Regions from separate parts of the Litoribacillus peritrichatus genome, predicted to be linked through region 2. Evidence: predicted binding sites of a transcription regulator. Region 2 holds the regulator's gene; each other region holds the start of a gene.
What was found. The regulator PhoB, encoded in region 2, activates phosphate uptake and scavenging genes when phosphate is short. The targets are predictions, from matches to a motif close to TGTCATANNNNTGTCANA.
Positions count from the first base shown of each region.

Region 1: the regulator PhoB is predicted to act here: its motif matches at 4,007-4,024, upstream of ABD744_RS02705 (sigma-54 dependent transcriptional regulator).
Region 3: the regulator PhoB is predicted to act here: its motif matches at 2,760-2,777, upstream of ABD744_RS10510 (ABC transporter permease subunit).

Region 1 is NZ_BAABBN010000004.1:334,592-344,760, forward strand. It holds gene ABD744_RS02685 (flagellar protein FlaG) at 1-386, shown strand, start outside; gene fliD (flagellar filament capping protein FliD) at 503-2,998, shown strand; gene fliS (flagellar export chaperone FliS) at 3,148-3,585, shown strand; gene ABD744_RS02700 (flagellar protein FliT) at 3,622-3,921, shown strand; gene ABD744_RS02705 (sigma-54 dependent transcriptional regulator) at 4,162-5,649, shown strand; gene ABD744_RS02710 (enoyl-ACP reductase FabI) at 5,752-6,549, opposite strand; gene ABD744_RS02715 (ABC transporter ATP-binding protein) at 6,546-8,171, opposite strand; gene ABD744_RS02720 (ABC transporter permease) at 8,189-9,220, opposite strand; gene ABD744_RS02725 (microcin C ABC transporter permease YejB) at 9,223-10,169, opposite strand, start outside.
Region 2 is NZ_BAABBN010000017.1:96,890-107,058, forward strand. It holds gene ABD744_RS21900 (FecR family protein) at 1-100, opposite strand, end outside; gene ABD744_RS21905 (RNA polymerase sigma factor) at 205-723, opposite strand; gene yihA (ribosome biogenesis GTP-binding protein YihA/YsxC) at 896-1,552, opposite strand; gene ABD744_RS21915 (c-type cytochrome) at 1,777-2,379, shown strand; gene ABD744_RS21920 (thiol:disulfide interchange protein DsbA/DsbL) at 2,583-3,212, shown strand; gene ABD744_RS21925 (endonuclease/exonuclease/phosphatase family protein) at 3,251-4,171, shown strand; gene phoR (phosphate regulon sensor histidine kinase PhoR) at 4,140-5,447, opposite strand; gene phoB (phosphate regulon transcriptional regulator PhoB) at 5,552-6,247, opposite strand; gene ubiA (4-hydroxybenzoate octaprenyltransferase) at 6,357-7,232, opposite strand; gene ABD744_RS21945 (chorismate--pyruvate lyase family protein) at 7,286-7,807, opposite strand; gene ABD744_RS21950 (rubredoxin) at 8,033-8,200, shown strand; gene ABD744_RS21955 (NAD(P)/FAD-dependent oxidoreductase) at 8,333-9,490, shown strand; gene ABD744_RS21960 (HU family DNA-binding protein) at 9,677-9,994, shown strand; gene ABD744_RS21965 (hypothetical protein) at 10,072-10,169, shown strand, end outside.
Region 3 is NZ_BAABBN010000007.1:165,245-175,413, reverse strand. It holds gene pstA (phosphate ABC transporter permease PstA) at 1-403, opposite strand, end outside; gene ABD744_RS10510 (ABC transporter permease subunit) at 435-2,708, opposite strand; gene ABD744_RS10505 (PstS family phosphate ABC transporter substrate-binding protein) at 2,841-3,818, opposite strand; gene ABD744_RS10500 (TRAP transporter small permease subunit) at 4,137-4,664, shown strand; gene ABD744_RS10495 (TRAP transporter large permease) at 4,661-6,052, shown strand; gene ABD744_RS10490 (hypothetical protein) at 6,516-6,944, shown strand; gene ABD744_RS10485 (hypothetical protein) at 7,086-7,586, shown strand; gene hemN (oxygen-independent coproporphyrinogen III oxidase) at 8,130-9,524, shown strand; gene ABD744_RS10475 (hypothetical protein) at 9,594-10,151, opposite strand.

The DNA of each region.
Region 1 (10,169 bases), on a different contig from region 2:
TCGGAATGACTACTTCAAATAGCTCAAGTACGAAAACAGATACTAAAGCTTCACAAGGCTCAGCCGTTAAACCAGATAAGTTTAACGAAGTGCAAAAACTTGCCGACGATGAGGTGACTCTAGGTGGCAAGGATGTGCCTGCGGTATCTGCAAAAAAAGAACCTGAACAATTGAGTAATGCGGTAGAGCAGTTGAATGACTACATTCAAACGGTAGATCGTAAGCTTCAGTTTAAGGTTGATGAAGATTCTGGTGAGGCGATTGTTACTGTTCTGGATGCCAGTTCTGATACGGTTATCAGACAAATTCCGGATGATGTGGTGATTAAATTGGCCAGAAGCCTGGAGCAAGATGAACCTGTTCAGTTGTTTCAGATCTCAGTATAACCATTAATGATTTACGGGATGGTTATGCTGGCCCGGTAATTGCAGAACGGCAGGCAGGTCATGGAAAGATCAATGACTTGACTGGCGTTTTTTGCTTTTAGAAAGGTGGAAATATTATGGCTGTATCATCAATTGGTATTGGTTCGGGAGTTTTAACAAGTGAATTGATTGATTCGCTGGTTGAGGCTGAACGTGCTCCAACTGAGTTGCGCCTCGATCGTGAGAAAGAGGATTTAGATGCGCAGCTTTCCGCCTATGGGAAAATTCAAAGTTCTTTGCAAGAGTTTCGTTTACCCGCTCGTGTTCTAAGCAACCCTAATGCTTTGTTGGGCACCGATGTTTCCTCTTCTGCTTCAGAGATTGAAGTTTCTGCTTCTTCCAGTGCGCCTTTGGCTGAGTATACCGTTGATGTCAGTCAGACAGCTCAAGCTCACTCACTGGTATCAGGAACGTTTGCCACCAGAGATTCGGATATTCTTGGTACTGGTACTTTGAGGTTTGAACTCGGTACATATACCACGACTAATGACAATGGAACTCCTGGGGATACATCGGACGATACAATCAATTTTGATAACAATGGCAGTGGTAGTTTTACCGTACCTATTACTTCCGGAGATTTAGATAGTATTGCAAAGGCTGTAAATGAAGAAACAACAAATACGGGTATACGTGCCGATGTAGTAGATACAGGTTCTGGTTTTGTATTGGTATTTTCTTCAGAGGAAACAGGTGCTGAAAACGCGATACGCGTGACGGCTCAAGTTGATGGAGATTCAGATACAACAGATAATGCAGGTTTGTCGCAGCTTACTTATACAGAAAATCCTGCAACTGAGCGGTTCATGACAGAAACGCAAAATGCTCAGGATGCAATGCTAACAGTGAACGGGCTGGCGATTACTAGCTCTTCTAACAAAATTAATGATGTTATTTCGGGTGTAACGCTTGATCTGAATGGGGTGACCACAAGCAGTGCAAAAATTAAGGTTACTCGTGATGCCTCAGTGGTCGGAGAACGAATTCAGGATTTAGTGGATGCCTATAATGGCTTTAAAGAGTTGATGGATGAGTATTCGACTTTTGATCCGGATAACCCTGAAACAGGCCTTCTACTCGGTGACAGCACTTTAAGAAATCTGGAAAATCAGGTGGATTCTGTTTTTGGTCAGGTAGTGTCCGGAATGGAAAACGCAAATGTTCGTTCTCTGGCGGAGCTGGGGTTGACACTTTCTAAGACTGAAAATGTATACGAGTTCGATCAGGATAAGTTTAATAAAGTTTTTGATGAGTTTCCTGAAGACGTCGCGGCCATATTTTCTCAAAAGTTAGAAAGCTCCTCGTCTCGTGTTGATTTTAAAAGCGTGGTTTCAGGAACGACTGCGCCAGGTTCTTATGATTATTCAATCACACAGCTTGCATCTCAGGGGTCGTATACAGGTGTAACAGCTGTGTCATTCCCTGCTGACTCATTCACTGTCACGGCTGGCGTTAATGACGCATTTAAACTTGAAGTCAACGGTGTCGCGTCGGGCCAAATTACTTTGACAGCGGGCGCTTATGACGGAGCTGCTTTGGCGCTTGAGATTCAGTCGCAGATCAATAATGACAGTACCTTAAAAAATAACTCAGCCAGTGTTGTGGTTGCTTACGACAGTGGCACCAATAGCTTTAGTATTACTTCGGACCTATATAAGAGCTCATCTTCCGTTGCTTTTACTGAAATTGCCGCCTCAACTGAAAATGACTTTGGTTTCTCTTTGACGAATGGTACAACGGTTGCGGGCAAAGACGCAGAAGGCACCATTAATGGTGTCGGAATGAAGGGAACCGAGTCCAGCGGTACTTTTACGGCTTTGTCTGTTTTAAGTTCATTTCCGTTCACTGTTGATGCCAATAATGATGAGTTCTCGATCAGTGTGGATGGCATCACTTCCGGTATTTTATCGTTGACTCAGCAAGCCTATGCCTCTGGTGGAGATTTAGCGACTGAGGTCCAAAACCAAATTAATGCAGATCCAACGTTACTGGCGGCGGGTAAGTCCGTTACGGTCAGTTTTGACACAGATAAGTTGATTATTACCTCGGACTCAAAGGGTACTTCATCCACGGTATCTTTTGCGTCACTGGATACCAATTCCAGTACCGACCTGGGCTTCAGTTTAAACAGCTCTTTGAGTAAAGCGGGCGAAGACTTTACTACAACCGGCGTGACGGCAAGTGGCAATCGCTTAGAGCTGGATGATCCTGATAATGCAGCCGATGGCGTGGTGTTAAATGCTTTAGTGAATGACTTCCAGCCAGGTGAAACGGAAATAACAGGAACCGCTAACTATGTTTCCGGTGTTGCGGATGAGTTGGTTTCTCTCTTTAACGGGTTCTTAGCATTTGATGGTTTAATCAATAATAAAACGGACAGTATTAAAACCGAACTGAAGTCGGTTGATGATGCTCGCAGTAGCATGGAGGATCGCTTAAAGGCTTTGGAAGATAAGTTAACGATTCAATTTATCTCTGCTGATCTTCGTGTTTCACAGCTAAAAAACACCGAACAGTTCGTCACCACTCAATTGGCGGCCATTGTTAACTCATTCACGAATTCGGATAAATAAGGCGGTTTAGCGTTGGCCCTCACTTTGTGGTTTTCAGATTCAAACTGTTACAAATAAGCGAGAGGCTTGGGTTAAAGTTTTTCAAAGAATAGCCGTTAAACTATATTACATATAGACGTCTTAGACTTTAATAAAAGAGTGCTGCGATCATGAATACATATGCAAATCGTATGAACCAATACAATAAAGTGAATCAACAAACGGGTATTGTTGATGCCGATCCTCATCGCTTAATTCAACTTCTTTATAATGCGTTGAAGTCTAATTTATCAAAGGCTCGTGGTCATATTGAAAGACGGGAATTTGAACAAAAGGGCAAGTTGCTTACTAAGTCTGTTGAGATATTAAAGGCATTAAGCGATTGCCTGGACGTAAAGCATAACCCAGAGTTGGTTGAAAACTTGGCTGCGCTTTATGATTATTGTGCCCGTCAGTTGATGCAGGCCAATTTACAGAATGAAGTGAAGTTTGTTGATGAGGTGGTTGAGTTGATAACGCCTGTTCAGCAAGCCTGGGACGACATTCGTGATCAAGTGGTTCAGCCTAAACAAGAGCCGACTTATAATGGCACGACGGCTACTGCGTAATACTCAATCGTTTTGATTTAAGATCTGGAGAGAAAAATGACAGACGTTACAAAAAGAATTGCCGATGTCCAACAGGCGATGCGCTTGGCTCTCTCCAATGACGATTGGGAAGAATTGAGTACGCTTGATTTAAAGTGCCGGACATTGGTTGAAGAGGCTGTCGCAGATGCCTCAAGAAATCAGATTATCGTTCGTGACGCCATTATTCCGCTGCTTGAACTGTACAAGCATGCGGTAGCCGCTTGTGAGGCGCATCGAGATCAAATAGCGGCAGAACTCAAAGGGTTTAATCGACAAAAGACAAGTGCTCAAGCCTATCAAAACTGTCAGTTTTAGTGGTTAAGTGATTCATCTTGCTAAGACGTGTCCTCTGTTTAATGCCAGTAAAAACAAAAAGTTAATTATTTTTCTGTTTTAATAGTGTCATTTAGTTGACTCTTCTGGCATCCTCGGCTTTACTTTTTCGGTACAAAAAAAGAAATAATTTTGGCGCACTGATTCCAGAAGAGATGTCAGGCGATTTAAAACTGCGTTTGGTTGAAAAAGCCAAACTATCAAGGGGTGGGTTTTATATCTATGTGGCGCGAAGTAAAAGTTCTGGTGATTGATAATAATGAAGAACGCCGCAATCAAATAGGCATAGTTTTAGGTTTTTTGGGTGAAGAATTCTTATTAGCGGATGAAGCCAGTTGGTCTTCCGTGTGTGACGCTTCCGTTAGTGATCCTGCATTAGGTGCGGACTCCGGCGCTTACTCTCCGGAAGTGCTGGCCGTTATTGGTGATTGCTCAAACACCGAAGCGTTATTGGCTAATCTTAAAGAAAGAGATCAGGCCATTCCTGCGATTTTACTGCGTGGCAGCGATGACGATGGCCGTGAAATTTCAGAAGGTGCCCTGCAAAGAATGTGTATTGGTCGGTTAACCTGGCCGGCAACGTATAATAAGTTAATGGATCATATCCATAGGGCTCAGATTTATCGTGAACAATACGATTTGAGCCGGGGTCATCAACAGCGACGAGAAGTCCAGCTGTTCAGAAGCCTTGTGGGGACCAGCAGGACCATTCAGCATGTCCGTGAGATGATGGCGCAGGTTGCCGATAAAGACGCCAGTGTCTTGATTACAGGGCCTAGCGGAACGGGTAAAGAAGTGGTTGCCCGCAACCTTCATCACAATTCTCCTCGAAAAGCGAACCCCTTTGTTCCGGTCAACTGCGGTGCCATTCCTGCTGAGCTGTTAGAAAGTGAATTATTCGGTCATGAGAAGGGCGCTTTTACCGGGGCAATTTCCAGCCGCTCGGGGCGTTTCGAAATGGCGGAAGGCGGCACATTGTTTTTGGATGAAATTGGCGACATGCCATTGACCATGCAAGTGAAGTTGTTGCGTGTTCTTCAGGAACGAACTTATGAAAAAGTGGGCGGTACCAAAACCCTTAAAACCGACGTTCGTATCATTGCTGCGACCCATAAAAACCTGGAGAGCATGATCGACGAAGGTGAGTTCCGGGAAGATTTGTATTACCGACTGAATGTTTTCCCGATTGAAATGCCTCCGTTGAAAGATCGAATTGAAGATGTCCCGCTGTTATTGAACGAGCTTATCTCTCGTTTGGAAAATGAAAAGCGTGGTTCTATTCGTTTCAACTCCGCAGCCATTATGTCTTTATGCCGTCATGAGTGGCCTGGAAATGTTCGTGAACTGGCAAATCTGGTCGAACGAATGGCCATTATGCATCCATACGGGGTGGTTGGTGTTCAGGAACTTCCGAATAAGTTTCGTCATTTAGAGGGCTTTGAAGAGGATCATGACGCTGGGGAACCAATGGAAATACCAGCCGCCACTAACACCGGCATGGTTGACCCTGAAGCGACAGCGTTATTGCCCGTGAACGGGATAGACCTAAAAGATTACTTAGGGCGTCTTGAAAAGTCTCTTATTTCCCAAGCTTTGGATGATGCCAACGGCGTTGTTGCTCGTGCTGCAGAAAAGCTCTCACTGCGACGAACCACGCTTGTGGAAAAGATGCGGAAATTGGGATTAAGTAAAGAAAAAGAAGCGAACTAAAGGCTTTAGACTAGCACAACCAGAGTCATCGCTTGATGATTCTGGTTATGACTGGTGGTTCGAATGAATGTTTAACTTATTCAAGCGCTCATTTCTGCGTTTCTAAACGGGCGCCATGCCTGCTTTACTCAGCCCTCCATCGACGTAAATGATCTCACCGGTAATGCCGCTGGCCATCTCTGAACATAAAAAGGTAGCTGTATTGCCGACTTCCTCAATGGTAACGCCTCGCCTTAAAGGTGCTACCTCTGCACTGTCGGCCAGCATTTTTCTGAAGTTTTTAATGCCGGCGGCGGCCAAGGTTTTGATTGGCCCGGCAGAGATAGAGTTTACCCGGATGTTGTTTGGTCCGAAATCATTTGCCAGATAGCGAACACTGGCTTCTAAACTGGCTTTTGCCAAACCCATTACATTGTAGTTCGGGATGATTTGCTGTGAGCCATGGTAGCTCATGGTTAATAAACTCCCGCCTGGACGAATCATTGGTGCCAATTCGCTGGCAAGCGCAGTAAAACTGTAGCTGCTGATGTCATGGGCAATTTTGAAGGATTCTCTGGTGGTGTTGTTCAGATAGGTTCCGTCGAGTGCTTCTGTCGGGGCAAAGCCAACGGAATGAATCAGAATATCAAACTCGCCCCAGTGTTCTTTAATGGCTGTGGCGACGTTTGTTATTTGTTGATCACAGCTCACATCACAAGGAAGAACAAGCTGTGCTCCCCATGCTTCCGCAAATTTTTCAACACGCGGCTTCAGTTTTTCGCTTTGATAAGTAAGTGCTAACTCAGCGCCATGCTGGTGAAAGGCTTCTGCAATTCCTTTTGCAATGGAGTGCTTGCTGGCAAGGCCGATGATCAAGGCACGCTTGCCTTTGAGAAGCTGAAACGTTTGTGATGTGTTCATACTGTGGCCTCGTAAAATGCGGCTTCCATCAGGGTTTTTGTGTACTCATGGCTTGGGCTTTCGAATACATCAGCGGCCTGACCTTGTTCAACAATATGGCCCTCTTTCAGGACGATCAATTGGTGGCTGATTGCCTTTACGACGGCAAGGTCGTGGCTGATGAACAGGTAAGTAAGTTTGTACTTACTTTGTAAATTTTTGAGCAAATCCAATACCTGGGTTTGAACGGTTCGATCCAGGGCGGAGGTCGGTTCATCTAATACGATCAGCTCTGGTTTCAGGATGACGGCTCGGGCTATGGCAATGCGCTGTCTTTGGCCGCCTGAAAATTCATGGGGATAACGATTCCGAACGGAAGGCTCCAATCCAACTTCTTGCAAAACATCAATCACCGCTTGCTCTCGGGCTTTGGCATCCAGTTGCGGCTCATGAATCTCCAGGCCTTCTTCGATAATTTCCTGAATGGACATTCTTGGGCTTAAACTGCCATAAGGATCTTGAAAGACAATCTGCATTTTTTTACGGAAAGGGAGCAGTTGTTTCTGGTTCATTTGATCCAGCCGATCCCTGTTGAGCAGGATGTCACCTTCACTGTTTATTAAACGGATGATCGCATGGCATAGGGTGGTTTTTCCTGAACCGCTTTCTCCTACGATGCCTAAGGTCTCGCCTTTTTTAACATCGACGGAAACGTTTTGAACGGCGTTAAAGTAATCTTTGACCCGGTTTAAGATCCCGCCCTTGATCGGGAAGCGAACGGCCAGTTGATTTGTGTTCAAAATTTCCGGTGCGTCGGATGCAATGGTGACAGGCAGTCCTTTCGGATCTGCATTCAACAGGGTGTTGGTGTATTCATGTTGTGGGTCATCGAATACTTGTCGGGTGGTTCCAGATTCCAATAAATCGCCGTGCTTCATTACACAGACATCATCGGCATAGCGATGTACGACGTTCAGGTCGTGGGTGATCAGTAAAATCGACATGCCGACTTTTTGTTGAAGTTCTTTGAGCAGTTCAAGAATTTGTTTTTGAATGGTGACATCAAGCGCGGTGGTGGGTTCATCCGCCAATAAAATATCGGGCTCATTCGCCAAAGCCATGGCAATCATGACTCTTTGTTTCTGACCGCCGGACATTTGGTGAGGGTACTTTTTCAAACTCTCTTCCGGCGAAGGTATTCCTACCAAATCTAAAAGCTCCAAAACACGCTTTCGTGCCTGAGAATTTTTTAACCCCTTGTGAAGTGACAGCACTTCTGTGATTTGTTTTTCGACCGTATGGAGGGGGTTTAGAGACGTCATCGGCTCCTGAAAAATCATGCTGATGCGGTTGCCTCGAATGGCGCGCATTTCAAGCTCATTCAGTTCAAGGATGTTCTGACCTTCAAACAGTATTTCCCCCTGATACTGCACGCTGCTTTTGGGGTGGAGTTGTAAGGCTGAAAGGGCAGATACAGACTTACCAGAACCACTTTCGCCCACCAGAGCCAAAGTCTTGCCGGGGTAAAGGTTGAATGAAGTTTGTTTGACGGCCCGGGTTACTTCAACGCCGTTGTTGAACGACACGGAGAGGTCTTTTACCTGTAAAATCGGTTGCAGGTTTTGTTTGGATTGGTCTGTCATAGTTTGGCCTGCATTTCTTATTTCTGTTTACGAGGATCAAAGGCATCACGTGTGGCTTCGCCAATGAACACCAAAAGAGTCAGCATGACGGATAAGGTCACGAAGGCGGTAATGCCTAACCAAGGCGCTTGTAGGTTCTCTTTGCCCTGTTTTACCAGCTCACCTAATGATGGAGAACCTGTTGGCATACCAAAGCCTAAGAAGTCGAGAGACGTTAACGTGGTCACCGCGCCTGTTAAAATGAACGGCATAAAAGTTAATGTGGCTACCATGGCGTTCGGAAGCATGTGTTTAAACATGATGGCGTGATTGCCAAGGCCTAAGGCACGAGCGGCTTTTACGTATTCCAGATTTCTGGCCTTCAGGAATTCGGCCCGAACCAGATCCACCAACTGCATCCAACTGAACAGCAGCATAATGCCCAATAACCACCAGAAATTCGGGGTTACAAAGCTTGATAGAATAATCAGTAAATACAGTGTTGGCAGCCCAGACCAGACTTCGATCAAGCGTTGCCCGATTAAGTCAATTTTACCGCCGTAGAAGCCTTGGATGGCTCCCACCATGATGCCAATGACGGTGCTGACGATGGTCAGCGTTAACGCGAACAGGACAGAAATTCGGAAACCGTAGATCACACGGGCCATGACGTCTCGGGCCTGATCATCACTGCCTAGCCAGTTGTTACTTGAAGGCGGCGCCGGCGCCGGAACCGGTAAGTCGTAAATGTGCGTGTCGTAGCTGTACCGAATGACAGGCCAAATCATCCAGCCACCAGACTCTTCGATGATTTCTGAGATATAAGGGTCACTGTAATCGGTTAAAATGTCGAGGTCACCGCCGAAGGTGGTTTCGGGGTAGTCGATTAACACCGGAGTGTAGAGGCCGCCATCGTATTTCACCAAAATGGGTTTATCGTTGGCAATGAATTCGGCAAATAAAGAGAGTACAAACAGGACCAGGAAGATCCACAGGGACCAATAACCCCGGCGGTTTGCTTTGAACTGTGCCAGACGTCGCTGATTGATAGGGCTGATATTCGCAAACATGATTAGCCCTCCCTGCTTTCAAAATCAATTCGAGGGTCAATGATCACGTAACTGATATCACTGATTAATTTCAATATCAGGCCGAGCAAGGTGAACATAAATAAGGTGCCGAAGACCACAGGGTAATCACGGTTCAGCGCCGATTCAAAACCGAGTAAACCGAGGCCATCCAGAGAGAAGATCACTTCGATGAGCAGCGATCCGGTCAGAAAGATACCGATCAGTGCCGCCGGTAAGCCGGCAATGATGATCAGCATCGCATTACGGAACACATGGCCGTAGAGTACTTGGTTCGGAGCCAGGCCTTTGGCTCTGGCAGTCAGTACATACTGTTTGCCGATTTCGTCTAAAAATGAGTTTTTGGTCAGCATGGTAATGGTGGCGAAACCACTGATGGACAGCGCAATGACCGGAAGGGTAATGTGCCAGAAATAGTCTTTGATTTGCCCCCAGGTACTGAGTTCGTCAAAATTGGATGAGGTTAAACTGCGCAGCGGGAACCAGTCCAGATACGAACCGCCAGCAAACAGAACGACCAACATAATTGCAAATAAGAATCCGGGGATGGCATAACCGACAATGATGATGGAGCTGGTCCAGACATCGAATGAAGAACCGTGTTTCATGGCTTTTTTTATGCCCAAAGGAATTGAAATCAGATAGATGAGTAAGGTGGACCAAAGTCCTAATGAAATTGAAACCGGCAACTTATCAATGATCAGATCGATCACTGGTTTGTCTTTGAAGAAACTGTCTCCAAAGTCGAACGTAATGTAATTTCCTAACATTTCCCAAAAGCGCTCGTGCGCAGGCTTATCAAACCCGTACATTTTTTCAATACGTTCAATTAGGTCGGGGTCTAGGCCTTGCGCTCCTCGGTATTGGCTGCTGCCACCGGAAGCTCCACCGGAAATTTCACTGCTGCCAGCACTGCCGGTACGTGAACCGA
Region 2 (10,169 bases):
GATCTGATTGCAGCTTTGCTACCCATTCTAAAGCTTGATGGTCTATTAATTCTAGGTTGTTTACTACAGGCGCATCAATTTGCTTTAAATTATTGGTCATCACTCGTTGCCTCAAAGCGTCACTGCTTCTTAATTGTCACATCTTTTTTAATTATTAATGTCTGAGAGTCATCATTAGGACCTTATATTGTAAGACGTCCATGTTTAAAAGCTCCCCCCTTCCCATTTCAATTCTTTTTTACATATTTTCAGTGCTTTACTTATATGCTTTTCAACGGTTTTATGCGAAATCCCCAAATTTTCAGCAACTTGGCTGTAAGTCAGGCCATTTATCTTATGCAGCAGAAAGACAACCCTGCATTGGGATGGCATTTTTTTAATGGCTTGCTGAAACAAGGCGTATTGTTGTTGTGACGCGAGTATTTGGTCTGGCGTAGGTGAAGGAGACTTTTGTTGTTTTAGCGTTGTGTCGGGCAAATCAACTTCGGCCAGTCTTTGTTGTTTTCTCCAGTAGTCAATCACCAGGTTTTGGGCCACCCGAAATAAGTAAGCTTTTACATCTTGAATGTTATCCGGCCGTTCAAGTTGGGAAAACCGAAGATAAACCTCTTGGGATAGGTCTTGTGCGGCATCAGGCCCTACTTTAAGGGACAAAAACTGATTTATCTCTGAGGCATATTCATGAAATATCGAGGTTAACCGCTCCATGGTCTGCTTTGACATAACAAAATAACCCATTTAGGAAATGCAGGCTATATGCTAATGCAAGTGATTATCATTTGGAATAGTGGTTTGGATGAACTTTTAAATATGATAAGTGCGACGTAGTTTTATTGTGCGGCAGGCTCTCAAACAGTCTGCTGTTTGAGAGCACAACACTCATTAAATGAATGGCTTATTCGTCTTCATCAATAAGAGCATCAATAAACGGCTCAATGTCTTCGGCACTTAACCATTCGTTGAGACGATTTTTCAATTGATCCAAGCCGTCTCGTTTTAACGCGGAGAAGGTTTGAACGGAAACTTCACCCTGGAAATCTTTCAGTGCACGGGTAACGTCCAACATGGTGTTTTTGGCCGGGCCTCGTTTCAGTTTATCGGCTTTGGTCAGCAATACATGCAAAGGCATATTACTTTGCTGAGCCCAGTCAATCATCATCTGGTCAAATTCAGTTAATGGGTGCCGAATGTCACTGACCAGCACCAGACCGCGTAAAGATTCACGCTCTTCCAGATATTTAGCCAGATTTTTCTGCCACTCCAGTTTGGTTTTCAGCGGCACTTTGGCGAATCCGTAGCCGGGCAAATCCACCAGCCTCGTGTTTTCATCGCCTAAGGTGAAAAAGTTGATTAATTGAGTTCGACCCGGTGTTTTACTGGTTCGGGCTAATTTCTTATGTTGGGTCAGGGTATTAATGGCGCTGGACTTACCAGCATTCGAGCGGCCGGCAAAGGCAACTTCGGCTCCGATATCCGGCGGACATTGCTTGATGGTAGGGGCACTGGTAAGAAACGCAGCGGCGTTAAATTTAATTGGGGTTCGTTCAGACATGAGTGATCTCTTGTAAAACAGCAAAATGCTAATATTAGGGCTATCTTAGCACGTACCGGAATAACCGTTTGGAAGTTGAGATAGATAGTATATAATACCCGCACTTTTTTGGTGGAGTCTTGGATTTTTCCTCGATTTCAGAGAATTATAATGATGAGGAGAGCGAAATCGCCTTAATTGCGACTATTTCGCTCACACGTTTAAGAAAAGAAACGGGTTTTCCAATGAAAAAAATCATTCTGACTGCTTTGGTTGCACTGAGCGTTACGGGTTATAGCCATGCTGAAGGTAATGCGGAAGCGGGTAAGGCAAAAGCTGTAGTATGTGGCGCGTGTCATGGTCCTGATGGAAACAGCGCTGCACCTAACTTCCCTAAACTGGCTGGTCAGGGTGAAAAGTACCTGTTAAAGCAAATGAAAGATATTAAGGGTGGCGATCGTAACGTCCTTGAAATGACAGGTATGCTGAGCGCGTCAAGCGATCAGGATCTGGAAGACTTAGCGGCTTACTTCGCATCTCAAAACGGTTCTGTGGGTTACGCAGACAAAGAGCAAGCGGAAATTGGTGAGAAGATTTACCGTGCCGGTATCGCAGACCGTGGTATTGCAGCGTGTGCAGCATGTCACTCTCCTTCGGGTCAGGGTAATGATGCAGCGGCGTTCCCTAAATTGGGCGGTCAGCACGCGGCTTATACTGTTAAGCAGTTGAAAGATTTCCGCGACAGCAAGCGCGCAAACGATCCGAATGCGATGATGCGTGACAATGCTTATACCTTGCGTGACGATGAAATCGATGCCGTTGCTCAGTACATCCAGGGTCTTCACTAAACAGAAGTCTGATCTGGATCAATAGATGGTCAATTAGTCTATTGAGCAGTCGTATAAGGGAACCATCTCTTATTCGTAGCATCTTAATAAAAGGGAGTCTGATGACTCCCTTTTATTTTGCCTGGAATAAATATAAATTGGATGTCAAAACAGGGCTCCATATATATGGATACGGGATTAAGCACTATTACTAGGAGTAATGAATGAAGAAATTAATGGTTTCCTTGGTGGCGACGTTTGCGATGTTGCTTTCTCAATTATCGGTAGCGGAGAACTTCGTTGCCGGTAAAGATTATCAGCAACTGCCCTATCCTGTGGCGACCCGTGACGAGAATAAAATCGAGGTCATTGAATTATTCTGGTATGGCTGTGGTCACTGTTTCAAGTTTGAGCCTATGATCAATCGCTGGATGACGACCGTTGCGGAAGACGTGGACTTCCATCATCAGCCTGGTGACTTTGGTGGCTGGGCCCCTGAAACACAGTTGCATTATGCGATGGAAGCCGCCAACGTGTTAGAAAAAGGCCGTGCAGCGGTGTTTAATGAGTATCATGTATTGCGTAACAAGCTGCGCAGTGAAGACAAGCGCATTGCGTTCTTTAAAACCTTGGGTGTTTCTGAAGAAGACTACAAAAAAGCCTGGAATTCATTTGCGGTGAAAAGCAAAGTGAACATGGCTCAATCCCGTACACGCAGTTATCGCGTTACCGGTGTACCGGCGATGATCGTGAATGGTAAATATCGTGTTGACTCTCGTTCAGCGGGTTCTTTCGATCGTATGCTAAAAGTTGTGGATCATCTGATAGAATTAGAAAGAACGGCCAAAAAATAATTCTCCGGTGATCGGCGAGAGATGAGAGGGATTCTCCAATGCTTGAACGGGTTAAGAAACGAGTAGAACAGGTAAGGGATGCAATCGATGAATTGCGATCTCTTTCCCTGAATCGGTCTGAAGTTCAAGCCCCGATTGAATACCCCGCTCAAAAGTATCTGCCCATCATTGAAGATGATGGGTTAGAACACGTTCGGTTGATCTCGTTTAATATCCAGGTCGGCAATTCCGTTGGCCGTTATCTTCATTATCTGACCCGCAGTTGGCAACACGTCCTGCCCCACTCTGAACGCATTGATAACATGGATCGAATCTCCGATGTGTTGTCCCATTTTGATGTGGTGGCGTTGCAGGAGGCCGACGGTGGGAGCCTGAGAAGCGGTTTTGTGAATCAGGTGAAATACCTGGCTGAAAAAGGCAAATTCTCGTTTTGGCATCAGCAGCTGAATCGTGATTTCGGGCTACTGGCTCAACACGGCAATGGTGTTTTGAGCCGGATCATCCCAACCAGTGTGAATAATCATGTTTTGCCTTCATTGATTCCTGGCCGGGGTGCCATGTTCATTGAATATCAAACCACTACCGATGAGCCGCTGTTGGTGGTGATGATGCATTTGTCTTTGTCCCAACGGGCACAAATGAATCAGCTGGCCTACGTGAAAGAACAGATCGAGAAGTACAAGTATGTGGTGTTGATGGGGGATTTGAACTGCCATGCGGAGCGGTTATTGGATGATTCCCCGTTGAAAGAAACCTCGCTGGCGCTAGCCACCGATGGCATCAGCACTTTTCCCAGCTGGGCGCCTCAGCGCGGGCTGGATCATATTCTGATCAGCCCTAATTTAAGAACACACGCCATTGATGTTTTGGATCATCCGATCTCAGATCACCTGCCGGTGGCCATTGATGTCAGCTTGCCTTCCGGAGTCAGTTTGACGGATCGGGCAAACCAGAGCTAAGCACTGACAGCGGAAATTCACAGCTGAATTTACTGCCGTACCCTAATTTACTTTCAATCAATAAGTGGCCGTTGTGGCGCATCAGAATATGTTTGGTGATGGCTAATCCCAGTCCCGTACCGCCGGTGTCTGATTTGCGGCTGGCATCCACACGGTAGAAGCGTTCGGTCAGGTGTGGGATGTGTTTTTGATCGATGCCGGGGCCGTTGTCGATGACATCCACCCGGATACTGGTTTTGTCGCGGTAACCGGTGATGTCTACCCGGCCGCCTTCAGGTGTGTATTTCACCGCATTGAAGATCAGGTTACTGAAGGCGCTGCTCAGTTCGTCGTAACAGCCGTCAATTTCAATATCGATCGCCGAAATCTGAATTTCATGGCGACCGTTGCTGAAAGAGCGGGCTTCTGCGGCTAAGTGCTCCAGCAGTTGCTTGAGGTTCACCGGTTGCTCTTTCACATTGATTTCGGTGGTTTCCAGACGGGTCAGAATTAGAAGATCATGCACCAGATCTTGCATCCGAACGGCCTGGGACTGCATCTGATGGTAGATGCGTAACCAGCGGTTGTCGCTTTCGTCCGAGTAATCAATCAGCGTTTCAAGGTAGCCGATTAACACCGTCAGCGGGGTTTTTAATTCATGACTGACGTTAGCCACGAAATCTTTGCGCATGCGTTCCAGGTGTTCAATGTGAGTGATGTCCCGCGCGGTAATCAGGCGTTCATCGTTCCCAAATGGGGTGATGGTCATTTCCAGGGCAACGCTTTGATTGATCGGGCTGTTGAGCGTTAACGGCGTGGTGTAATCACCGAGTTCGAAGTATTCCACAAAGTCCGGGTCGCGGATCAGGTTGGTGATGTGCTGACCACCGTCCACCGGTGTTCTGAAGCCTAATAAGGCTTCGGTTGAGCGGTTCCACCACTCCAAAGTGCCATCGCTTTCGACCATGATGACGGCGTCCTGCAGCGCAGAAGTGGATTGTTGTATTCGGTTGATGATGGTCTGAAGTTTGCGTTTGGCCGTTTGGTGATCACGCTCCTGACGGTAAATGGAGTCAAATAATCTTCCCCACAGACCTTCACTTAACGGTAACTTGTCGAGTTCCTGATGTTGCAGCCAGGATTCAAGCCGTGACATTTGGCGTATGGTCCAGACCACGTAAGCGATCAGGCCGAGAATCAGGCCCACGACGGGATAACCGAATAAATAACCAATGAGGGTGGTGGCCAGCACCAATAAGGTCACGCGCTGTAATTCAATGTACCAATTACTTAACACTCAGCTTCCTTACCTAGGCAAGATAATAAAATACAGGGATTCATATCAGAAACGCAGCCTCAAAGGCTGCGTTTCTGAATGAGGTCATGCTGCAACAGCTTACTCTATGCCGCATTTGTGGAAAAGCGATAACCTGTGCCACGAACGGTTTGGATCAAATTATCATGACCGGTTTCAGTCAGCGCTTTACGTAAGCGACGAATGTGAACATCCACCGTACGCTCTTCGACATAAACGTTGCCACCCCAGACATGATCCAGCAGTTGGCTTCTGGAATAGGCGCGCTCCTGATGAGTCATGAAAAACTGCAGCAGTCGGAACTCGGTTGGCCCCATATCCACAGCATCACCATTGGCGATGATGCGATGGGAAACCGGGTTCAGCTCAAGGCCATTGACCTCGATGGTTTCTTCAATGCCCTGTGGGGTGGTTCGACGCAAGACCGCTTTGAGACGAGCCACCAATTCTCTTGGAGAAAACGGTTTGGTGATGTAATCGTCCGCACCCGCTTCAAGGCCCTGAATTTTATTGTCCTCTTCGCTTTTTGCGGTCAGCATGATGATAGGTACATCTGCTGTCAGCTCATCTTTCTTAAGGCGACGTGCAAATTCAATCCCTGACGCACCTGGTAGCATCCAGTCTAATAAAATTAAATCCGGTTGCTGATCTACGATGATTGAGTGGGCTTCCTGCGTATGCTCTGCTTCCAGACAGTCATAACCTGCCATTTCCAGAGCGACCATGATCATTTCACGGATAGGCGCTTCATCATCAACAATAAGAACTTTTTTTCCCGCCATCACTTTTGCCTGTTAGTGTGGTTGTTAAAAGACAGTCTTATTAGAAGACACTTTTGTTACAAAAGTATGACAGGTTTTCGACCGTCTGCGTGTGACAGAGGCGGATTTGCTAAAAAAAGGAATCCACCAGAATGCCACTGAAGACTGCAGTGCCTACCCAGTGGTTGTTCAGAAATGCTTTAAAACACATGTCCGGGTTGCGGTGTTGGGTAAGGACATACTGGTAACCAAATAAGCCGGCGGCGACTGCCAAACCTAGGTAATAAGCGACCCCGGCTGAGAGCTGTTGCCCCATCAGCAGCAAGGTGATCATCGTCAGTACCTGAAGACTGATGATGGCGATATTGTCCATTTCGCCAAACAAAATGGCCGTGGATTTAATGCCGACTTTTAGGTCGTCTTCCCGGTCCACCATGGCGTATTGCGTGTCGTAAGCAATCGTCCAAAGTAATGTAGCTATATAAAGTAACCAGGTTTCTTCAATCACGGTGCCGGTTTCTGCGGTGAATGCCATCGGTACGGCCCAGCCAAAAGCGGCCCCTAAAAATACCTGTGGAAAGTAGGTAAAGCGTTTCATGAACGGATAAAGGGACGCCAGAAACACTGCGCCAAATGACATATAAATGGTTTCTTTATTGGTGAACAGCACCAGAATAAAAGAAATAAACACCAGCGCACCGAATAAACAGAGTGCTTCTTTGGCGGTCACCCGGCCAGACGTCAACGGCCGCTCTTTGGTTCGTCGTACATGAAGGTCAAAATCCCGGTCGGCGTAATCGTTGATTACACAGCCGGCCGATCGCATCAACACCACACCCAAAACAAAAATGACCAGATTACTCAGCTGGGGGAAGCCGTCAGCGGCAACCCATAATGCCCATAGCGTCGGCCATAACAGCAATAAAATGCCGATGGGTTTATCAAGACGCATTAAGCGGGTGTAATCCGGAAGCTGTTGTTTTATGTGGGCACTGAGTTTTGGCATGATTTCCGTTATCTTTCGGTTGGCTCCATGTTGAAGCCTGAATACTAGGAGGATTAACCGGAAAACACAACGGGCAGGAAGGTTTCACTGACCAATAAGGATTTATGGCTGTGTGAACAGGTAAAAATGGATCTTCGTCCCCACAGAAGTTCTTTATCAGAATTGAGTATCCGGCCTATTTGAAACTGACTGCGCTGATATCGGGGGCTACTGAATAAAAAGTGGCCAAGGGGTTTATTGCCCAGATATCTTAACTTCAGGTCTGGCCCTGTGAGTGTGGATAAAGGCACAACGCTGCGTGCAAATACCCAGACCTGGCCATCGACGATTAATTCCACTTCACGAACCCAGCCGCAATCGGATGGGTTGTTCAACACTTGTTTCTCGTGCTGGAGCATCCTGGCTACGCCTTCACATACCACATTTACCCGGAAACTGTGTTGGCTACAGCCCATCAATCGACGCGTCAGCGAGCCGCGATCCAGCAACCAGTTTTTTTGCTCGACGGATAAGATCGGGGAATATTTCTTATAGGCTGATGTCCAACGGTGTATATGAGGTAAGTTCTTTTTCATTGGCCTGTCTGAATTTACGACGATTCAGGTGACGGTTGGTCGGTCTGAAATGCCTGTTGAAGCTGGCGGTATATTGTAGGATTGTCTAACAATAGTTAATAATTTAGAATGCGTATACCAATTTCTAGTGATATATTGCCGAGCGTTTACTCAGCTTGCACTCAGGAAATTGGCACAGGCTCTCAGATAAACAGATAAAAAACAACATAAGTTTGAGGACGTACCATGAAAAAATGGCAATGTGTCGTGTGTGGTTGGGTTTACGACGAGGCGCTGGGGTATCCGGAAGAAGGGATAACACCTGGCACCCGATGGGAAGATGTACCGGACGATTGGGAATGTCCAGATTGCGGAGTCGGTAAAGAAGATTTCGAAATGATTGAGATATCGTAGCCATCCTTAGCGGAATCTCAGACACAACGGATAGTCGCCAAAAGCGCAATGTGTCCTTGCTTTTTTATGTACCCCCTATTGACCAAACAAAATGGCGATGGGACGTAGAGATAATAATCTAAGGGATACTGAATGACAGATAATACAGACAAACCAATCGTAATTTTGGGTTCTGGACTGGCGGGTTACAACCTGGCCAAGGAATTCCGAAAATTAGATTCAGAAACGCCGTTGCTCATCATCACGCATGACGATGGTCGTCAGTATTCTAAGCCGATGTTGTCGGCTGGTTTTACTAAAGATAAAACAGCGGCGGCATTGGCGTTGGCAAATGCGGGTGACATGGCAACACAGCTGAAGGCGTCTATTCGTACCAAAGCAACGGTTACCGGCATTGATACGGAAGCACATACCCTTCAATTAGGGGATGAAACGCTGGCGTACAGTAAGTTGATCCTGGCGGTTGGTGCTAAGACCCACAAAGCTCCGCTGGAAGGTGATGGTACGGATCAGGTGTACTCCATCAATGATCTCGAAGATTACGACCGTTTTCGACAGGCCGCAATTGGTAAGCAACGCGTTGCCATTGTCGGTGCCGGTTTGATTGGTTGTGAATTTGCCAATGACCTTCGTAACGGTGGTTATGAAGTGGATGTGATCGCCCCGAGCCAGACGGTATTGCCGTCGATGTTGCCGGAAACGCCAGCCAAGGTGGTTCAGGCCGGGTTGGAAGAGATTGGCGTTCGTTTCCACTTGGGCGCATTAGCGCACCGAGTGGTGAAGCAGGACGACGGCGTGAAGCTGTGTTTGTCCAATGGTGAGGAAATCGAAACGGACTTGGTCATTTCAGCGGTGGGTTTAACACCAAACGTGGAACTGGCCAGTAAAGCCGGTCTTGCCCATCAGAAAGGCATCTCGGTGGATCGCTTGTTGCAGACGTCGGTGCCGGATGTATATGCGCTGGGCGATTGTGCCGAAGTTGACGGTCTGGTGTTGCTGTACGTCTTACCTTTGATGAGTTCCGCTCGTGCGCTTGCAAAAACGTTGACAGGCACCCCGACCGAGGTGCAATACGGCGCGATGCCGGTTGTGGTTAAAACCCCGGCTTGTCCGACGGTAATTGCTGCCCCTGCAGATCAGAATGGCGAATGGCAGATCGAAGGCGAAGGCCAGGATCTGAGTTGCTTGTTCAAAGACGCGGAAGGCCAACTGAAAGGGTTTGTGCTGACGGGCGCGAAAGTTGTGGATAAACTGGCTTTGTCCAAGGCATTGCCACCGCTTTTGACGTAAGTCGTATTTCTGAGTTTTGCTCATTAAAAAAAGGGAGATCTTGTGAAAGAGCTCCCTTTTTTTGTCATCAATCTGTCAAATAAGCCCATGGTTATGGGATTTCTTCGGTTTTTTCTGGCATTAAAAGCTTTTTGTTCTAGTCTCTATACATTCTATTAATAATAGAGTGTAATCAGAAATACTGATCTGAATGATCAAGTTTACTTTGATAACAATAAAGAAGGGAAATATATGCGTAAGCCAGAATTAGCTGCTGCAATTGCAGAATCTGCTGGACTATCCAAAACAAAAGCCAATGAAGTTTTAACTGCTTTGACCGATGAAATCACCCGTGCTGTCAGTGGTGGTAATGCGGTTCAGTTGATTGGCTTTGGTACATTCGAAACTCGCCGTCGTAATGAACGGACAGGTAAAAACCCGCAAACGGGTGAAGCGATCAAAATTCCTGCGAGCAACTACGTTGCTTTCAAACCGGGTAAAGCATTGAAAGAAGCTGTAAACTAGCCTCTGCTTTATTTGAAAAAGCCGGGTCAGCCCGGCTTTTTGTTGTCTGAATTTTCTAACAGAAAGTCTAGTGCTTCATGTTGTATAGGTTGAGTGTATTACGATTATTATCGGTGGTCGTTTTAGTGGTTTGGAGTCAGGCTGCTAAACCGGACGGCACGCAGGCGTGTGATCG
Region 3 (10,169 bases), on a different contig from region 2:
CACGGCGCTCAATACCGACCATATCCTCAAGCACTGTCTGAGAAGTCACACTGGAGCTAAGCACCCAGCGGAAGTCCTGGCCGTATACGTCCCGGTTGCCAACCTTCAACAGCTGACGATCAATGTATTCCAGGTTCTCTGGCACCTGATAACCGGCAGATTTCAACTGAACCGCCGACACCAGCTCGCTGTCTGTAATTTCACCCAATAACGTCTTTTGTTCGCCAGAGCGAGTCTGATACTCAGTGACGTACAAAGTGCTCGGCCAAAAGTGGCCCAGGCCTTTTACCGCAATCAACCCCAACAGGCCAACCACCATGATCACACAAAGCGACACCGCACCGGCATTCAACCAAACCCAAGGCGAACCGCTTTTAAACCAATCTTTTACTGAAACATTCATCATTAATACCTATATTCGACCTAATCCGGGTTTATAACGAGCCGTACTTATTACGTAATCGTTGACGAATTAACTCAGCAATCGTGTTCACCACGAAGGTGAACATGAAGAGTACAAACGCAGCCAGGAACAAGACACGATAGTGCGTACTGTGTACTTCAGACTCCGCCACTTCCACGGCAATGTTGGCCGACAAAGTACGCATTCCTTCAAATATGTTCCAATCCATCACCGGGGTGTTACCTGTTGCCATTAACACAATCATGGTCTCACCCACCGCTCGACCCATACCGATCATGACTGCAGAGAAGATACCCGGACTTGCCGTTGGCATGACCACGCGCACTAAGGTCTGCCAAGGGGTTGCGCCCAAAGCCAGCGAACCGTGGCTTAAATGCTTTGGCACACTGAAAATGGCATCTTCAGCAATCGAGAAGATCGAAGGAATCACCGCAAAGCCCATCGCAATGCCCACCACCAACGCATTACGCTGGTCAAAAGAAATGCCTAAGTCATGAGAAATCCAGGTGCGCATATCGCCCCCGAAGAATGCAAGTTCTATCGGTGTCGCCAACGCCAGGCTGAACCAAACCAAGAACAACAACACAGGAATAAGCAGTGCAGCGTCCCAGCCATCCGGCACTCGGTGACGAATTGATTTCGGTAAATTCGCCCAGGCAAAACCAAACAATAAAATTCCGACCGGCAGCACAATCAATAACGTAAAGACACCGGATAAATTGGTTTCAATGAACGGAGCCAGGAACAAGCCAGCCAAGAAACCGATGATCACTGTTGGCAATGCTTCCATCAACTCAATGACAGGTTTTACCTTACGACGCCACTCAGGCGCCATGAAGTAAGCGGTATAAATAGCGCCACAAATGGCCAGAGGAATCGCGAACAGCATGGCGTAAAGGGCTGCTTTGATCGTACCAAAAGCCAACGGCGCCAAGCTCATCTTAGGCTCAAAATCATTGGTTGCAGCGGATGACTGCCAAATGTAATCCGGCTCGTCGTAATCCTCGTACCAGACTTCATGCCACAACGAGCTCCAGGAAACCTCCGGGTGCTTGTTTTCAACTTCCCACACTTTCAGCTTTGCTGCGGTTTCTACAAGCAAGGCATTGGCTCGTGGCGCCACTACCATAAAATCAACGTGACTCTCCACCAGCTTTTCTTCCAACAGGCTGCGGTGAGCTGTGGTGTTATAAATAGAAACCACACCGTTTTGATCGACGGTATAAAAACCTTTGCGTCGCTCTTCGGTTGCTATAAGACGAATGGACTGCGGATCTTCTTCCGCTTCAAAGGCACGAACCTTCATGAATTGAGGCGTACCCTCTTCATCTCTGGCCATGAACCACTGAGCGGTACGGCCCGCCGTGTCGGAAATCAGTATTGATATACCGCCCAATAACGGCTCAAACTGCGTCAGGCTTTCACCCTTATCTACTACACGGGTTACTTCAAAACGCTCAACGGCGTCCACGTCTTCAATATTGAAGCGTTCCATCGTTCCCGACTTATTAGCAGAAAACAACCAATCCATCTCAGCGTCAATGACCAGGAAGTCAGCACGCTGGCTAAGTTCGAATGACGGCGCGTCGTAACGCTCTAATTCATAGCCATCACCAAATAAATCTTCTTCTTTTTCAAAATGAACAATTTGGGCCGTTGCACTGTTGCCTGACGCCACCAGCACCATGTTCTCATCGTCTTCATTCATCGCAACGGAAACAATCGGCTCTTCCAGAAGATCAATCGGCTCTTCACCGTATGGATACACAACTTCAGGAAGTAAGGTTCTGACGCCGTCCGCATCGTATTCTGCGTTGTACTTGTGCTTCACAAGCAGCGCCTGGCCATTCTCAAGGCCCAGAATCAACAATCGGCTGCCAATGCGGCCTTCGCTGACCGTGCTAACCTGGCTATCAATGCCATCCAGCAAAGAAACCGTTTCAATGATCGCACCGTCTTTAAGATTAAAGAACAAAACGTCACCGGCAACCGTTAAGCGCATGCCGATTTCAGCTTGCTCTTCCGTGGCCAGGTACATGGTTTTGGTTGACTTATCTGCACTATTCAAGCCCGGCACGTCATATTCTGCGATTTTTTCAACACTCGCAGATTTCAACATAGGCGCAACTTCATAAAGCAAATACAAGAAAATCAGCATGATGGTCATAATCACGCTGATTCCGCCGATCCCGATTCCGTGGGTGGCTACTTTATCCTTTAAGTTACGAATCTTACGCTTGCGCGCAAGAGCAGGAGAATTAAGATCAAGTTTCACTGAGCTCATAAGCAATTTTCTCAGGGGTATTTACTAGTTGCAGCTAAAATAAGTCAATTGTGTTACAGAAATATTACAGACTGAAATCAAAAAAAAAGGGGAAGTAAACTTCCCCTTTTAACTCTTACTGATGAAGAGTGGTTATAGGTCTAATGCCTTCAAAGACTTAGACACAACTTTTGAAGGTAGCGGGATGTAACCGTCTTTGATTACGATTTCCTGACCTTGCTTAGAAAGCACCATTTTTACAAACTCAGCTTCCATTGGAGACAGAGACTTGTTAGGCGCCTTGTTCACGTAAACGTACAAGAAGCGAGACAATGGGTAAGTTTTGTTTACAGCATTATCAGGCGTTGCTTCAACAAACTTCTGACCTGGCTTCTTAGCCAAAGGAATCGCACGAACACTTGATGTCTTATAACCAATACCAGAGTAACCAATACCGTTGATTGACTCAGAAACACCCGTTACCACAGAAGAAGAACCAGGCTGCTCATTGACACTTGACTTGTAGTCACCCTTACAAAGTGCTTTTTTCTTGAAGTAACCGTAGGTGCCAGATGCTGAGTTACGACCGAACAACTGAATGTCACGGTTTTGCCACTCGCCATTCAGACCCGCCTGACCCCAGCTGGAGATGTCTTCTTTGTTTTTACACTTACGGGTGTTTGAGAAGATTGCATCAACCTGGGCAATCGTCATGCCTTTGATTGGGTTATCCTTGTTCACGTAAACCGCCAAGGCATCAATCGCTACCGGAATCGCAGTTGGCTTGTAGCCGAATTTTTTCTCAAACGCTTCAACTTCTTTATCCTTCATCTTGCGAGACATAGGACCAAAGTTAGAAGTACCAGCGGTTAGCGCTGGCGGCGCAGTTGAAGAACCGGCAGCCTGAATCTGGATGTTCACGTTTGGATAGAAGCGCTTAAAATCTTCCGCCCAAAGAGTCATCAGGTTCGCCAACGTATCTGAACCCATTGAACTGAAGTTACCAGACACACCCGAAGTTTTTGAATAAGGTGCAATGTCGGCATCAACTTTAGCAGCCGCTGTCGCTTGACCGGTGAACGCTGCTGCAGCAACGATGGATACCGCTGCAAAAATCTTTTTCATTTTCATAATGACTACTCTCCAAAATTAAGTAGATACTGTCAGAAATTGTTTCGGGAACCTCTGAATAAATCTATTAACCTCTGGCCAGACTGGCTCAGCCAGAACGCTAAAAAACTTACTCAAAAACTCCCTGAGTTCTTTCAAATTTTCGATCAATATATAAGCGGTTTGTGACAGCTATGTTACAACGAAGACGGCTAAAAATAATTTAGTTAATTAAACCCGACCTCGATCCTGACCGGTGAGTTATGCACTTAACTGCTGTCTCATTACAGCACCATTCTTTATAATGCCCCGCAAAAAACTAATAAGTGGTTGTCACACATGTTTGAAATATTCCACCGAATACACATTTCGTTGGCAAAAGGCAGCGAGTGGTTTGGGAAAACCCTTTCCTGGCTAACCCTCTTCATGACCGTTCTGATGTTCACACTGGTGGTATTACGTTACGCCTTTGACTTTAATCTTATCTTTTTACAAGAATCGGTATTGTACCTCCACGCCGCAGTTTTCCTGCTGGGTGCGGGTTATACCCTCAAAATGGACGGCCACGTTCGGGTGGACATCCTCTATCGTGACATGAAAGCCCATCAAAAAGCCTGGGTGAACCTCCTCGGCTGTTTATTTTTATTAATACCAATGATGACGTTCATCGGTGTCATCAGTTGGGAATACATCGCCTTTTCCTGGTCCATGCAGGAAAAATCCCAGGAAGCTGGCGGCTTGCCTTTCGTCTACCTTTTAAAATCCCTGATCTTAGGCATGGTCATCAGTGTCCTCATTCAGGGCATTTCGGAAATCTGTAAAAGTTTGGCGATTTTAGGCCATCATTATTCTCAGGAGGCAAAATAATGGAACTCATGCCTCTATTTATGTTTTTAACCATTTGTTTCGTTCTGATGCTGGGCTTTCCTGTTGCCTTTACCTTAGGCGGAACCGCATTGGCGTTTGCAGGCATCGGTTTGCTGACCGGCACGTTCGACGGCGCCTTTCTGGAAGCTTTACCGAACCGATTGTTTGGCCTGATCAGTAATCAAACCTTAATGGCCGTGCCTTTCTTTGTCTTCATGGGCGTCATGCTGCAAAAATCCAAAGTCGCTGAAGATTTACTGGAAAGTATGTCGATTCTGTTTGGCAGTTGGCCCGGAGGTGTCGGCATCGCCGTTACTGTGGTTGGTATGCTAATGGCCGCCAGTACCGGCATTGTCGGGGCCACCGTTGTGACCATGGGTTTGATCTCGTTACCCACCATGATCAAACAAGGTTACGACCCCAAATTGGCTACCGGCGCGATTTGCGCCACTGGCACTCTGGGGCAAATCATTCCGCCATCCATCGCACTTGTCATCTTAGGAGACGTGCTTTCCAGTGCCTATCAACAGGCTCAATTAAGCATGGGCATCTTTTCACCGAAAACCGTCTCCGTCGGTGATTTGTTTGTGGGTGCCATCATTCCGGGACTGATCCTGGTCGCACTGTATGGCTTATATATTTACGTCACCGCGTTACTGAAACCGGAGGCCGCACCAGCGATTTCCAGAAAAGAGATGATCGATAACCACACCCACGATCATTTAATCAAAATCATCTTTTTCGGGCTATTACCGCCTTTAATCTTAATCATCAGCGTATTAGGTTCCATTGTCGGAGGTGTCGCAACACCGACGGAAGCGGCTGCCGTAGGGGCATTTGGTGCCACAGTTTTAGCGGCACTCAGAAAACAACTGTCACTGACCTGCCTGAAAGATGTGTGTCAGCAAACCACACAAGTCACCTGCATGGTGTTTATGATCTTCATCGGCGCGGCCATTTTCTCGCTGGTATTTCGCGGCTTTGGTGGCGAAGAGCTCATTCAGTCGGTATTTGAAAGCATTCCTGGCGGTGCGTTAGGTGCCATGCTGGTCGTGATGATCGTCATCTTCTTGCTCGGCTTCATCTTGGACTTCATCGAAATCACCTTTGTCGTCGTGCCCATTGTGGCCCCGATTCTGTTAGCCATGGGGCTGGACCCGGTCTGGTTAGGCATCATGATTGCCATCAATCTGCAGACCTCCTTTTTAACACCGCCATTTGGTTTTGCTTTGTTCTATTTAAGAGGCGTGGCACCGCCGGAAGTTAAGACTTCCGATATGTACAAAGGCGTTATTCCATTCATTATCATTCAGCTGCTATTGCTGATTGGCCTGGCTTTCTTCCCGGAACTGGCCACATGGCTGCCTGAGCAAGTGTACGGGAGTTAGCTCTGTGACAACTGCCCCAAGGATATGACACACCAATACATAGACTTGGGGTTTATGAATCAATTTAGAATCAGTTAAAACGGCTAAGCCAGATAGTGGCCGCCCCTGCTTCACGGGGCGGTCATGGCGATATTCGAATAAAAAGTCTGCTAGTGCCCCTTTGCTGACTCTTAGCCTAACTGCTACTGACGTCTGGTATCACATCGAAAGCGCTCAATTTCAAAGAGAATCTAAAGGACTTTTAACGCCTTTGGTTCTTTGTCTGAGATCATCGTTGTGAATAGGTTTTGTTACAGTTTTATGAAAAAGTCTGCTTTGTACAGTGAGGATTTTTATAGGAATTTCTTAAATGCCTTGTTACAGTTAGGCTGAGAAAATTTTTGGAAAAAGTAGATAAAGTAATATACGGGCAGTCCGGGTCCGTCCATTACACTGTTATATTTTCCTAATTATCGAGTACTAGATGTCTGAAGAATTAGAGCCAAGATTACACGAGAGCATAAAAGATCTTTGCAAGGCTGGTGATCAACTTGTGGGCGAACAACTTTATTCAGAAGCAAGAGCCAAATATATTGAAGCTCTTAAGTTACTTCCAAGCCCGCAATCAAACTGGGAGGCTGCTACTTGGATTTACGTGGCAGTCGGAGACACTCATTTTTTTACTAAAAATTTTGAGAAAATGCTGAAGTGCTTCATTAATGCCATTCAATGCCCTGGTGGTCTCGGAAATCCGTTTATACACCTTAGGCTTGGCCAAGCCCATTTCGAGTTGAGCAAATTTGAGAGTGCTGCAGAAGAATTAACAAGAGCGTATATGGGGGCTGGAATGAATATATTTATGGAAGACGATCCTAAATATCTTGCATTCCTTGAAACGAAAATTGAAATTTAACCAGGCCATCTTGCATCGCCCCAGCAAAAAGACGCTGGGGCTGGACAGTCTTTCGCTCCGGCCTTTTGTGCATGGCTTCGCCATGCACAAAAGTCCTTCACTCAAGCCTGCCGCAAATGGCGGCGTTAGATTTTACTAGTTATGAAAAAAGAGCTTCTTGAAAAATCGCTTGAGAATATTGATAGTCAAGATTCAGAGTTTATCTTTGATGAAAGTACTATCACGTGGCAGGTTAGCTATGTTTGGTTGATTTGTGGAACTATCTCTGAGTTTTCTTCTATCGAAGAATTCTTCCTCTACAGCGTTGTTACTAACTCTCCTTTTGGGCAGGGAAAGCTTGGCGAGCCAGTATGGAAAGAAAGAGTAGACTTTCAGGCATGGATTAATGGGCTTGAACTGAAAGAAGTAGATTCTTCTGAAGTTTGCCTCGAAATTGAATCTGCCAAAAATGAAGCTCTCGACAATAAAATGGAATGGGAAGAAGATTTTGACCTCTCAAGGTTTGACGACCTAGGGGAGATTGAGCAAGCTTGGAGAATTGAAGAGAAGGCCGAGCCACGGTTTTCTATTGGCCTACACTGGGGCTATATTTGGAAGTCTGAAAACTGCTTCTATTATCTTGAAAGGCATTGGGAGTCGTAAAATCTAATCGGGTAGCCGGAGGTATCTAGCCTCCAGCCCCACAACACCCTGCATGCGAGTAACCCACTGTGTCAGCATAGCTGTCGCGTTCAACATGTCTGCTTTGACAACCAAAGCAGAAGCATTCCTCAAACAATCCTAATGACCGCTTTGGCGAAAAAGCAGACTCTACACTCATGCATCAATATGGCCATTTCGTAAAAGAAATGACTAAGTCAGATAACAGTTCATCCTTACGCCGTTCGTAGCGGGCAAATTATGAGTTCAAGAGCATTTCAAAAAAACATCTGACTAAAAACCTTCGTTTTGACCTTTTAACCGCCTGATTTGCTTATCTTAAACATGAGTCGTCCCGCTTGTCAGACAGCAGCGTTCTGTTTTTTAGTTATCATCACTCCTTTGATGCACATCAAAACCGAGCTTACAGCACTCTTCTACACTGTCATCTCATAACGTTAACTAACATTCGTATTTCCAGATATTCGTTATTCTCGAAATACATCACTGTAAGATTTTTGCAGAGTGAAGCTGGAGCCCATGGCCATGACAGAATTATCCACTGACTTTTCAAACTTTCATTGGGACGATGAAATGATCCGTCGCTATGAAGGCAAAGGCCCGCGATACACTTCATACCCAACCGCATTAAGCTTTGCACCCATTAAGCAAAATCAGTTTTTGGCCCATGCGGCAAGATACAAAGACTCAGCAGAGCCCATCTCTCTGTACGTTCACGTGCCTTTCTGCGAACGGCTGTGTTTCTACTGCGGCTGCAATAAAATTGTGACTCAGCAAAAAGAAAAGGCCAACCCGTACATTGAGGCATTAGCCAAAGAAATGGAAATTGTCGGCCCGAACTTTGATAAACGCCGAGTTCAGCAGTTGCACTTTGGTGGTGGCACACCCAACTATTTAACCAAAGAGCAGTTTCAAAAAGTCATCTCAAAGCTCAAGAAATACTTTGATTTAGACATGAATAGGGACGGTGAGTACTCCATTGAAGTTGACCCAAGAACCTTAACCACCGAGCAGGTGTCGCACTATCGTAAGCTGGGCATTAATCGCATCAGCATGGGCATTCAGGACTTCGATCCCGACGTTCAAAAGGCCATTAACCGGGTTCAGTCCTACGAAGAAGTGGAAGCCATTACCAAGGCAGCGCGAGGTTGTGGCTATAAATCCATCAGTTACGATTTGATTTATGGTTTGCCGTTACAAACGGTCGAAACCTTTGAGAAAACACTGAACCAGGTAGTTGAACTCAATCCCGATCGAATCGCAGTGTTTAACTACGCACACTTACCGGATCGCTTCAAATCTCAACGGCTGATCGACAGCGACAGCATTCCGAGCAGCGCCACCAAGTTAGACCTGCTGCATTTGACCATCTCCAAATTAATGGAAGCAGGCTACGTTTACATCGGTATGGATCACTTTGCCAAGGCCGACGATGAGTTATGCAAAGCGCAAAGAGCGGGGTCTTTACAACGTAACTTCCAGGGTTACTCTACTCACAATGAGCTGGACTTAGTAGGACTGGGAGCGTCGTCCATCAGCTTAGTGCAAGGTTTATACAGCCAGAACGCCAAAGGCCTGAAGTTGTATCAGAACTTTCTGGCTCAGGGCATCTTACCCACTGAAAAAGGTTATCAGCTGAATAAAGACGACGAGTTGCGTAAAGACCTGATCATGACCTTGGCTTGCCAATACCGGATTGATTATCAAACCTTTGAGAAGAAATACGACATCTCTTTCGTGGATTACTTCCATACCGAGCTGATGTCATTGAAAAACTTTGTCGACGATGACATGGTGACCCTAACGGACAACGCACTCACTATCAGTCAACCAGGGCGTTTGTTAATTCGTTCTATTTGTATGGCGTTTGATGCGCACATGAACCCGGAACTGCAGCAAAGATTTTCTAAGGTCATTTAAGGTTTCTAACCTGGATCAAAAAAGCCCTTGAGCTGACGGCTCAAGGGCCTCTTCATGGCTGTCAGGCCATTATTGGGCCATATTCTGATCGCCTAAACTGCGAAGTTGCGGCAAAAACTTTGTCACCACTTTCTTATCACTTTCCGGTGCTTTTTTCGCTTGTTCAAACATCGCCATCCCTTGTTTCATTGAGTTAGCCATCATTTGTTTTTGCTCTTGAGGAATGTTCGGGTTATTCATCATAGCCTGCATTTGCTGTTGCATCTGTGCCATTTCAGCGGCACGGCCACCCATTTCTATGGCAAAAAAAGCGCTCATAATGCGACCACCGACGTCCGCCCACTGTTCCGGCGAATCAAACCCGTAGTCATCAATAATATCCTCAAATTTGCCATACAACCCCGTTTGCTTTAATGCCACTACCCCTTGAGAAAACGCCGCCATGGGTGTGCTTTGATTCTCCATATCCGCATTGTACTTATCCAGTTGAGCATCATGCTGTTGACCAAAACGCTCCACCGCTGACTGGCTGTTTAACCAACCCTGAACCAGTGAATCGGTCAATCCCTCGGCCACCACAGTGGATGAGAATAAAATAGCGAACAGCATCCCTACTAACTTTTTCATCGTATTACACCTTCTGAA